DNA from 2 places in the Streptomyces sp. NPDC058257 genome. Region 1 is predicted to be linked to the other one. Evidence: riboswitches for the same ligand, from Rfam matches in the RefSeq annotation. Region 1 holds a riboswitch; the other holds the start of a gene.
The links. Region 1 has a riboswitch for ZMP and ZTP ahead of ACFVXC_RS35020 (bifunctional 5,10-methylenetetrahydrofolate dehydrogenase/5,10-methenyltetrahydrofolate cyclohydrolase). Riboswitches for the same ligand answer to the same signal wherever they lie in the genome.
Positions count from the first base shown of each region.

Region 1 (4,174 bases):
GGCACATCCCCACCCACTCCTCCAGGCTCCCGGGCCAGGGGGCGGGCTTGCCGAGCTTCTCGGCCCAGTCGCGGGCGATGGGCAGCAGGCGAGGGTAGAACGCTGCACGCAACTCGCGTACTACATCGGGGAGTTCGTGGGTGAAGTAGCGGTAGCGGCCGGAGCCGAAGCGGTAGCGGCCCATGTCGACGGTCGCGCGGAAGCGGTCGGTGTCGTCGTACAGGGCGGCGATGTCGCGGCAGACGCCGGGGGTCAGAAGCGGGCCGGTGAGGGCGTGGCCGTACTCGTCGAGCTCGGCGGTCAGCGCGTCCCAGTTCTCGGCGGCGACGCGTTCACCGACACGGGTATCCGCCACGTGAGTGGTGTCGATCATGATCAGAACCCTTCGTGGTCGTGCGGATCGGAGGCGGGTGTCGCGATCACGCGTGTTGACGGCATGGGGACGTCACGCCGCGCACTGCCGTCAGCGGGCATTGTGGAAGATCACGCCGAGCGTGTTGCGGTGGCCGGATTCCACGGCGTTGGTGCCGTGCCGCATGGGGTGACGTCGGTAGCCGTCGCGGCCGCGGACGGGCCGGTGCCGGACAGGGAAGATCATGCCCTGGCCGAGCTGCGGCTTGACGACCACGGCGCGCGACTGGAAGCGCGGCCGCTGCTCCACGAAGACGTTCTCCCCGCCGGTGAAGTCCTCGCCGGCCTCGTTCAGCATGACGGCGATCTGCAGCGGGAAGACGATGTCTCCGTAGACGTCTTGATGCAGACAGGCGTAGTCGCCCTCGCCGTAGTTCAGGATCAGCGGGGTGGGGCGCCGCTGCCCGTTCTCCGCGCACTCGGCGAGCAACTCCTCCAGCGTGGGCGGGAAGGTGCGCTCGTCGAGCTGCGGGGCCCACTGGTTGGCCATCCACGCCATCGGCGGATACAGCTTCTCGCGCAGTGTCCGCACGAGCGGGACGGAGGCCGGGTCGGCGAAGTACTTGTAGGTGCCACGGCCGAAGTTGTGCCGCTGCATGACCACGGTCGAGCGGAAGCGGCTCGGCTCGTCGAACGTGGCGATGATCTCCTGACACTGCTCACGCGACAGCAGCGGAGGCGTGAGCGCCACGCCCTCCGCGTTCAACTGGGCATAGAGATCAGCCCACTTCAGTTCTCCGAGTGCGGGAATCGTCGGTTCGGACGGACCGCGGGGCGGGGCGTCCGACCCGGGCTCGGGGCCGAAGAGGTCGGGGGTGAGGATGGTCTTGTGCATGATTCCGTGTCCTTCGTACCGTGGGGCAGGCTGGCCCGCGCGTACTCGATGTTCGCCGCCCGCGGGTACGCGTGCTGGCGGCATTCGGACACGGCGTTCCGCCGACGGGTCATGCCGACGCCGACAAGCACGACCGCCATCCCCACGGCCACCCGGATGCTGAACGCCTCGTCGAGCACGATGGCGCCCAGCGCCACGGAGACCACCGGCAGCAGATACCCGACGGTCGCCGCGTTGGTCGCGCCCTCGTCCGCGATGATCCGGTAGGTGAGGTGGAAGGTGACGCCGGTGGCGAAGATCCCCAGGACGACCACGGCGATCAGCGCGGTGCGATCCACGTGGATCGTCTCCAGGCCGCCGACCGGCAGGGCCAGTGCCGTCAGGCCCGTGGCCGCCATGAGCTGGGCGGCGGAGAGGGAGAGGGTGGGCACACCCTTCCCGACGAGGTGGTGCCCCATGTACGCGAAACCGACGGCGTAGCTCGCCGCCGCGCCCACGATGGCGAGCGCGCCCCAACTCGTCAGGCCTGACTGCTGCCATGGCGCGAAGATCAGCGACGTACCCGCGAAACCGATGAGGAGCCCGGCGAGGCGGATGGGGCGCAGGCCTCGTTCCGTACCGATGGCGAGGCCGATCAGGACGGACCACAGCGGAGTCGTCGCGTTCAGGGCGCCCGCCACACCGGAGTCGACGGTCTGCTGGCCGACGCTGAAGAGGCCGAAGGGCAGGGCGTTGCAGAAGAAGGCGGCGACGAAGACGTGCTTCCACGTCGCACGGCCCCGGGGAAGGCGGCCCCGCGTACCGAAGAGCAGGACCGTCAGGGTCGCCGCGCCGAGTGCGCAGCGAAGGAGGGTGACCTGCACGGGAGACAGGCCTTCCAGGGCCAGTTTGATCCAGAGGAAGGTCGATCCCCACAGGAGGGCGAGTACGCCCACTCTCACCGCTGCCCGGGTTCTTCCGGGGACGCCATTCACTGTTCGCTCTCGCTCTCCTTGGCCGGATCCTTGTCAGGGAACGATGCCGTCACCGACATGAAAGGACAAGCAACAAGATTTGAACTTTCATTAAGCTCAGCTACATCCGCAATACCAGCGCCCCTCGTCCCGCACCGTCCCTTAGGCTGAGAGGCGGGCCGTGACTGGCGCTGAGGTGGAGCACCACCGGGGAGCGGCCTGACATCGTGTCGATGCCGCGCGCCTGGGCGACTCACCCTGAAGCTCAGGAGTGGCACATGCCCCAGACGCAGACAGCTCGCCCGATGGACGGCACCGGCCTCGCCCGTCGCATCGTCGAATCGAGCTCCGCGACCGCCGCCGACATCCGCCGTCGCACCGGTGTGTCCCCGTGCCTCGCGACCGTCCTCGTCGGTGAGGACCCCGCCTCGGTGACCTACGTCCGTATGAAGCGCTCCCGCTGCGAGAAGGCCGGCATCGAGTCACGGCACGTCGCCCTGCCCGCTTCGGTCGGCACCGCCGAACTGGTCGCGACGATCACCGCGCTCTCCCAGGACCCGACCGTCCACGGCATCCTGCTGCAGCACCCCGCAGGTCCCCACATCGACGAGCGCGCCGCCTTCGAGGCGATCGCGCCGGACAAGGACGTCGACGGGGTGACCATGCACTCCTTCGCGGCGATGGGCTTCGGCCTGCCCGGCTTCGTGTCCTGCACCCCCGGCGGCATCATGCGCCTGCTCGACGAGTACGACGTCGACCTCACCGGCAAGCACGCAGTCGTCGTGGGACGCAGCGCCATCCTCGGCAAGCCCGCGGGGATGCTGCTCCTGGGCAGGGACGCGACGGTCACGTACTGCCACTCGCGCACCGCGGACCTGTCAGCGATCGTGCGGCAGGCCGATGTCCTGCTCGCCGCGGTCGGACGCCCGCGCTTCATCACCGGCGCGGACATCAAGCCCGGCGCCGTGGTGATCGACGCGGGCTACAACCCGGGGAACGTCGGCGACATCGACTTCGACACCGCCCGTGACCGGGCGAGCCTGATCACGCCCGTACCCGGCGGCGTCGGACCCATGACCATCGCCGTGCTCCTCGCCCAGACGGTCGAGGCGGCGACGCGGCAGCTCGGCCTGAGCTGATCACGGTCGTCTGAGAAGGGAGTGGCTCAGGAACGGCTCAGGACGCTGACCCCGTTCGCCGTCACGATCGCCGCGATGGCGAGGCACTCCACCCAGTCGAGGGCCTGGCCCAGGACGACCATGCCCACCAGCGCCGCGAGGACCGGGTTGACGCTCATGAAGATCCCGAAGAAGCGGGCGTCGACCCGGCGCAGGGCGAGCAGGTCGGCGAGGAAGGGGACCGCGGAGGAGAGGATGCCCGCGGTGGCGGCGCAGGCAAGGGCGGTGGCCGTCGGCGGGTGGTGGGCGAGGACCACGATGCCGACCGGCAGATAGAGGAGCCCGGAGATCCCCGCGGCGGCGGCCGAGCCCTCGACGCCCGGGAGGCGGGCTCCGACCGTACGGTTGAGCAGGATGTACGAGGCCCAGCAGGCCGCGGCGAGCAGGCCGAGCGCGATACCGACGTAATCCGTGCTGGGCCGCGGGCGGGCCAGGGCCACCACCGCCACCCCCGCGACGGCCGCACAGCCGAGGTCCACCGCACGGCGGGACGCGGCCAGCGCGACCGACAGCGGGCCCAGGAACTCAAGGGTCACCGCGAGGCCGAGGCCCACGCGGTCGATCGCGGTGTAGAGGGAGAGGTTCATGGTGGCGAAGACCGCCGCCAGGCACAGCAGCGGCCACCACTGACGCCAGGTGAAGGCGCGTATCCTGGGCCTGCCCACCGTCAGGAGCACGGCTCCCGCGACCCACTGCCGCACGGCCACGACACCGGCGGGGCCGATGACACCGAACGCCAAGGCGCCTGTGGCAGCGCCGACTTGGTTGGACAGGCCGCTGCCGAACATCATCGCCAT
Region 1 covers NZ_JBHVXJ010000021.1:155,165-159,338, reverse strand. Annotated here, with positions in the region: gene ACFVXC_RS35035 (2OG-Fe(II) oxygenase) at 1-373, opposite strand, end outside; gene ACFVXC_RS35030 (2OG-Fe(II) oxygenase) at 464-1,246, opposite strand; gene ACFVXC_RS35025 (DMT family transporter) at 1,141-2,187, opposite strand; ZMP/ZTP riboswitch at 2,371-2,456, shown strand; gene ACFVXC_RS35020 (bifunctional 5,10-methylenetetrahydrofolate dehydrogenase/5,10-methenyltetrahydrofolate cyclohydrolase) at 2,478-3,338, shown strand; gene ACFVXC_RS35015 (DMT family transporter) at 3,365-4,174, opposite strand, start outside.

Region 2 (4,174 bases), on a different contig from region 1:
GCGGCATCCGGCAGTTCCTCGACATCGGCACCGGCCTGCCGACCGCCGACAACACCCACGAGGTCGCCCAGCGGCTCGCCCCCGAGTCCCGTGTCGTCTACGTGGACAACGACCCGTTGGTCCTCACCCACGCGCGCGCCCTGCTCACCAGTACCCCCGAGGGCAGCACCGACTACCTCGACGAGGATCTGCGCAATGTGGAGGCGATCCTCGAACACGCGGCCAAGACCCTGGACTTCGACCAGCCGGTGGCGCTGATCCTGCTCGGAGTCGTCATCTTCATCGAGGACGACTCCGAGGCGTACGGCATCGTGCGCCGCCTGCTCGACGCGCTGCCGGCCGGCAGCCACCTGGTCCTCTCGCACACGATCACAAGCCCGGAGATGCCCGACGTGGACGAGGCGGTGGCGTTCTGGAACGAGAACGGCACACCCAGGCTCACGCAGCGCGCCCCCGGGCAGGTCGCCGCGTTCTTCGAGGGCCTGGACCTCCTGGAACCCGGCGTGGTGTCGTGCAACCGCTGGCGCACGGAGACCGCACCCGGCGTCGAGGACGTGGCCATGTTCGGCGGGGTCGGAGTCAAGCACTGACCCCGGACCGGATCACCCCCGGAACTACGCCAGCCCCCCCCCCCCGGAACTACGCCAGCACCCCCCGCAGCTGGTCAAGCCCCCAGTCCAGGTCCTCCTTGCTGATCACCAGCGGCGGAGCGATCCGGATCGTCGAGCCGTGGGTGTCCTTGACGAGGACACCCCGGCCCATCAGCTTCTCCGAGATCTCGCGGCCCGTGCCGTGCGACGGGTCGATGTCGACGCCCGCCCACAGCCCGCGGCCCCGCACCTGTGTCACCGCGCCCGTCCCGGCGAGCAGTCCCAGTTCGGCGTGCAGATGCTCGCCCAGCTCGGTGGCCCGCTGCTGGAACTCGCCCGAGCTCAGCATCGCGACGACCTCAAGGGCCACCGCGCACGCCAGTGGATTGCCGCCGAACGTCGAGCCGTGCTCACCCGGCTTGAACACGCCGAGGACATCCGCGTCCGCCACCACCGCGGACACCGGCACGACGCCCCCGCCGAGCGCCTTGCCCAGGATGTACACGTCCGGCACCACGCCCTCGTGCTCGCACGCGAACGTCCTGCCCGTCCTGCCGAGCCCCGACTGGATCTCGTCCGCCATGAAGAGGACGTTCCGCTCCCGCGTCAACTCCCGTACGCCCGCGAGATATCCGGCCGGGGGTACGAGGACCCCCGCCTCGCCCTGGATCGGCTCAAGGAGCACGGCCACGGTGTTCTCCGTGACCGCGGCCCGCATCGCCGTCAGGTCGCCGTACGGCACGATCTCGAATCCCGGCGTGTAAGGACCGAAGTCCGCCCGCGCCTCGGCGTCCGTCGAGAAGCTGACGATGGTCGTGGTCCGCCCATGGAAGTTGTCGCGCGCGACAACGATCTTCGCCCTGCCGTCGGGCACGCCCTTGACCTGGTACCCCCACTTCCTGGCGGTCTTCACGGCCGTCTCCACCGCCTCGGCGCCGGTGTTCATCGGCAGCACCATCTCCTTGCCGCACAGCTCGGCGAGGCGTGTACAGAACTCGGCGAACCGGTCGTGGTGGAAGGCCCGCGATGTGAGCGTCACCCGCTCCAGCTGCTCCTTGGCCGCGTCGATCAGACGGCGGTTGCCGTGCCCGAAATTCAGGGCCGAGTACCCGGCGAGCATGTCGAGGTAGCGGCGCCCCTCGACGTCCGTCATCCAGGCGCCGTCGGCCGACGCGACCACGATGGGCAGCGGGTGGTAGTTGTGCGCGCTGTGGGCTTCGGCCGAGGTGATGAACTCTTCGGTAGTCGACACGGGGTCTCCGTTCGTCCTGCGGCGGCGGGCGGGTGTGGTGCCCTGTTTCTATCGTCGCTCGGATCGCGGACGAAGAAACCCGCCGCGGCGGCGTGCCCGCTAGGCTGGCCGCTACAGCACGGCGACTGGCGCGCGGGGAACGGACCCCGGGGGAGCCGTGCGAGGCAGAACCCTTCGAGGTGCCGACCGCCTGGGCACCCCGGGACCACGACCGGACACTGACCGCTCGCCCCGGAGGACGCCGTATGAACCGCCCCCTTTCCCCGGATCTCCCGAACACCCTCAGCCATCCCGCGCTCGCCGCCGAGGACTCCGAACTTGCCGCTCTCATCGCTGCCGAGGAGCAGCTCCAGGCCGACACCCTGCGCCTGATCCCCAGCGAGAACTACGTCTCCACGGCCGTCCTCGAAGCCTCCGGCACGGTCCTTCAGAACAAGTACAGCGAGGGCTACCCTGGCCGCCGCTACTACGAGGGCCAGCAGAACATCGACCCCGTCGAGCGCCTCGCCGTCGCCCGCGCCAAGTCCGTCTTCGGCGTCGAGCACGCGAACGTGCAGCCCTACTCCGGCTCCCCGGCCAACCTCGCCGTCTACCTCGCCTTCGCCGAGCCCGGCGACACCGTGATGGGCATGGCCCTGCCCATGGGCGGCCACCTCACCCACGGCTGGGGCGTCTCCGCCACGGGCAGGTGGTTCCGCGGCGTCCAGTACGGCGTCCGCCATGACACCGGCCTGATCGATTTCGACGAGGTGCGCGACCTCGCCCTCAAGGAGCGCCCGAAGCTGATCTTCTGCGGTGGCACCGCACTCCCCCGCACCATCGACTTCGCCGCCTTCGCCGAGATCGCCCGCGAGGCGGGGGCCGTCCTCGTCGCCGACATCGCGCACATCGCGGGCCTGATCGCGGGCGGCGCCCACCCCTCACCGGTGCCGTACGCCGACGTGATCTCCACGACCACCCACAAGACCCTGCGCGGCCCGCGCGGCGCGATGCTGATGTCCCGCGAAGAGCACGCCAAGGCCATCGACAAGGCAGTCTTCCCCGGTCTGCAGGGCGGTCCGCACAACCAGACCACCGCGGCGATCGCCGTCGCCCTGCACGAGGCGTCGCGGCCCTCCTTCCGCGACTACGCCCACGCCGTCGTCGCCAACGCGCGGGCACTCGCCCAAGCCCTGCTCGACCGCGGCTTCGACCTGGTCTCCGGCGGTACCGACAACCACCTGATCCTGATGGACCTCACCCCCAAGGACGTACCGGGCAAGGTCGCCGCCAAGGCCCTGGACCGGGCCGGGATCGTCGTCAACCACAACACCGTGCCCTACGACCCGAGGAAGCCGTTCGACCCCTCCGGCGTCCGCATCGGCACCCCCTCGCTCACCTCCCGGGGCCTGGGAACGCAGCACATGCCGACCGTCGCCGACTGGATCGACCGGGGCGTCGCCGCGGCCCGCGCCGGCGACGAGGACGCCCTGACGAAGATCCGGTCCGAGGTCGCCGACCTGATGGCAGCCCATCCCGCTCCGGGCCTGCCCGCCCACTGAGCCGCGGCCCCTGAACGCACTGTGTTCCTCGTCTCATCGGAGACGGGGAACAGCAGCAACGGACTGAACGCCGAAGCGCCGGATCACAAGATCGCGGCACACCCGTCACACGACTGTTTCCGAGCTATGAGAGTCACCTGAGAGAATGAGCCCCATGGCCATTGATCGTCCTCGCGTGCTCTCCGGAATCCAGCCCACCGCAGGCTCGTTCCACCTCGGCAACTACCTTGGCGCGGTCCGCCAGTGGGTGGCGCTGCAGGAGTCTCACGACGCCTTCTACATGGTGGTGGACCTGCACGCGATCACGATCCCGCAGGACCCGGCCGAGCTGCGCGCCAACACCCGGCTCGCCGCCGCCCAGCTCCTCGCCGCGGGACTCGACCCCGAGCGCTGCACGCTCTTCGTCCAGAGCCACGTCCCCGAGCACGCCCAGCTCGGCTGGGTCATGAACTGCCTCACGGGCTTCGGTGAGGCGTCGCGCATGACGCAGTTCAAGGACAAGGCGGCCAAGCAGGGTGCCGACCGCGCCTCCGTGGGCCTCTTCACGTACCCGGTCCTCCAGGTCGCGGACATCCTGCTCTACCAGGCGAATCAGGTTCCCGTCGGTGAGGACCAGCGCCAGCACATCGAGCTGACCCGTGACCTCGCGGAGCGCTTCAACGGCCGCTTCGGTGAGACGTTCACCGTTCCGGCGGCGTACATCCTCAAGGAGACGGCGAAGATCTTCGATCTCCAGGACCCGGCGATCAAGATGAGCAAGTCGGCGTCCACCCCGAAGGGCCTGATCAACC
Region 2 covers NZ_JBHVXJ010000003.1:602,849-607,022, reverse strand. Annotated here, with positions in the region: gene ACFVXC_RS11770 (SAM-dependent methyltransferase) at 1-590, shown strand, start outside; gene rocD (ornithine--oxo-acid transaminase) at 640-1,842, opposite strand; ZMP/ZTP riboswitch at 1,954-2,045, shown strand; gene glyA (serine hydroxymethyltransferase) at 2,088-3,383, shown strand; gene trpS (tryptophan--tRNA ligase) at 3,538-4,174, shown strand, end outside.
Region 2: linked by a shared signal. The riboswitch ahead of glyA (serine hydroxymethyltransferase) and the one ahead of ACFVXC_RS35020 (bifunctional 5,10-methylenetetrahydrofolate dehydrogenase/5,10-methenyltetrahydrofolate cyclohydrolase) in region 1 are both predicted to bind ZMP and ZTP.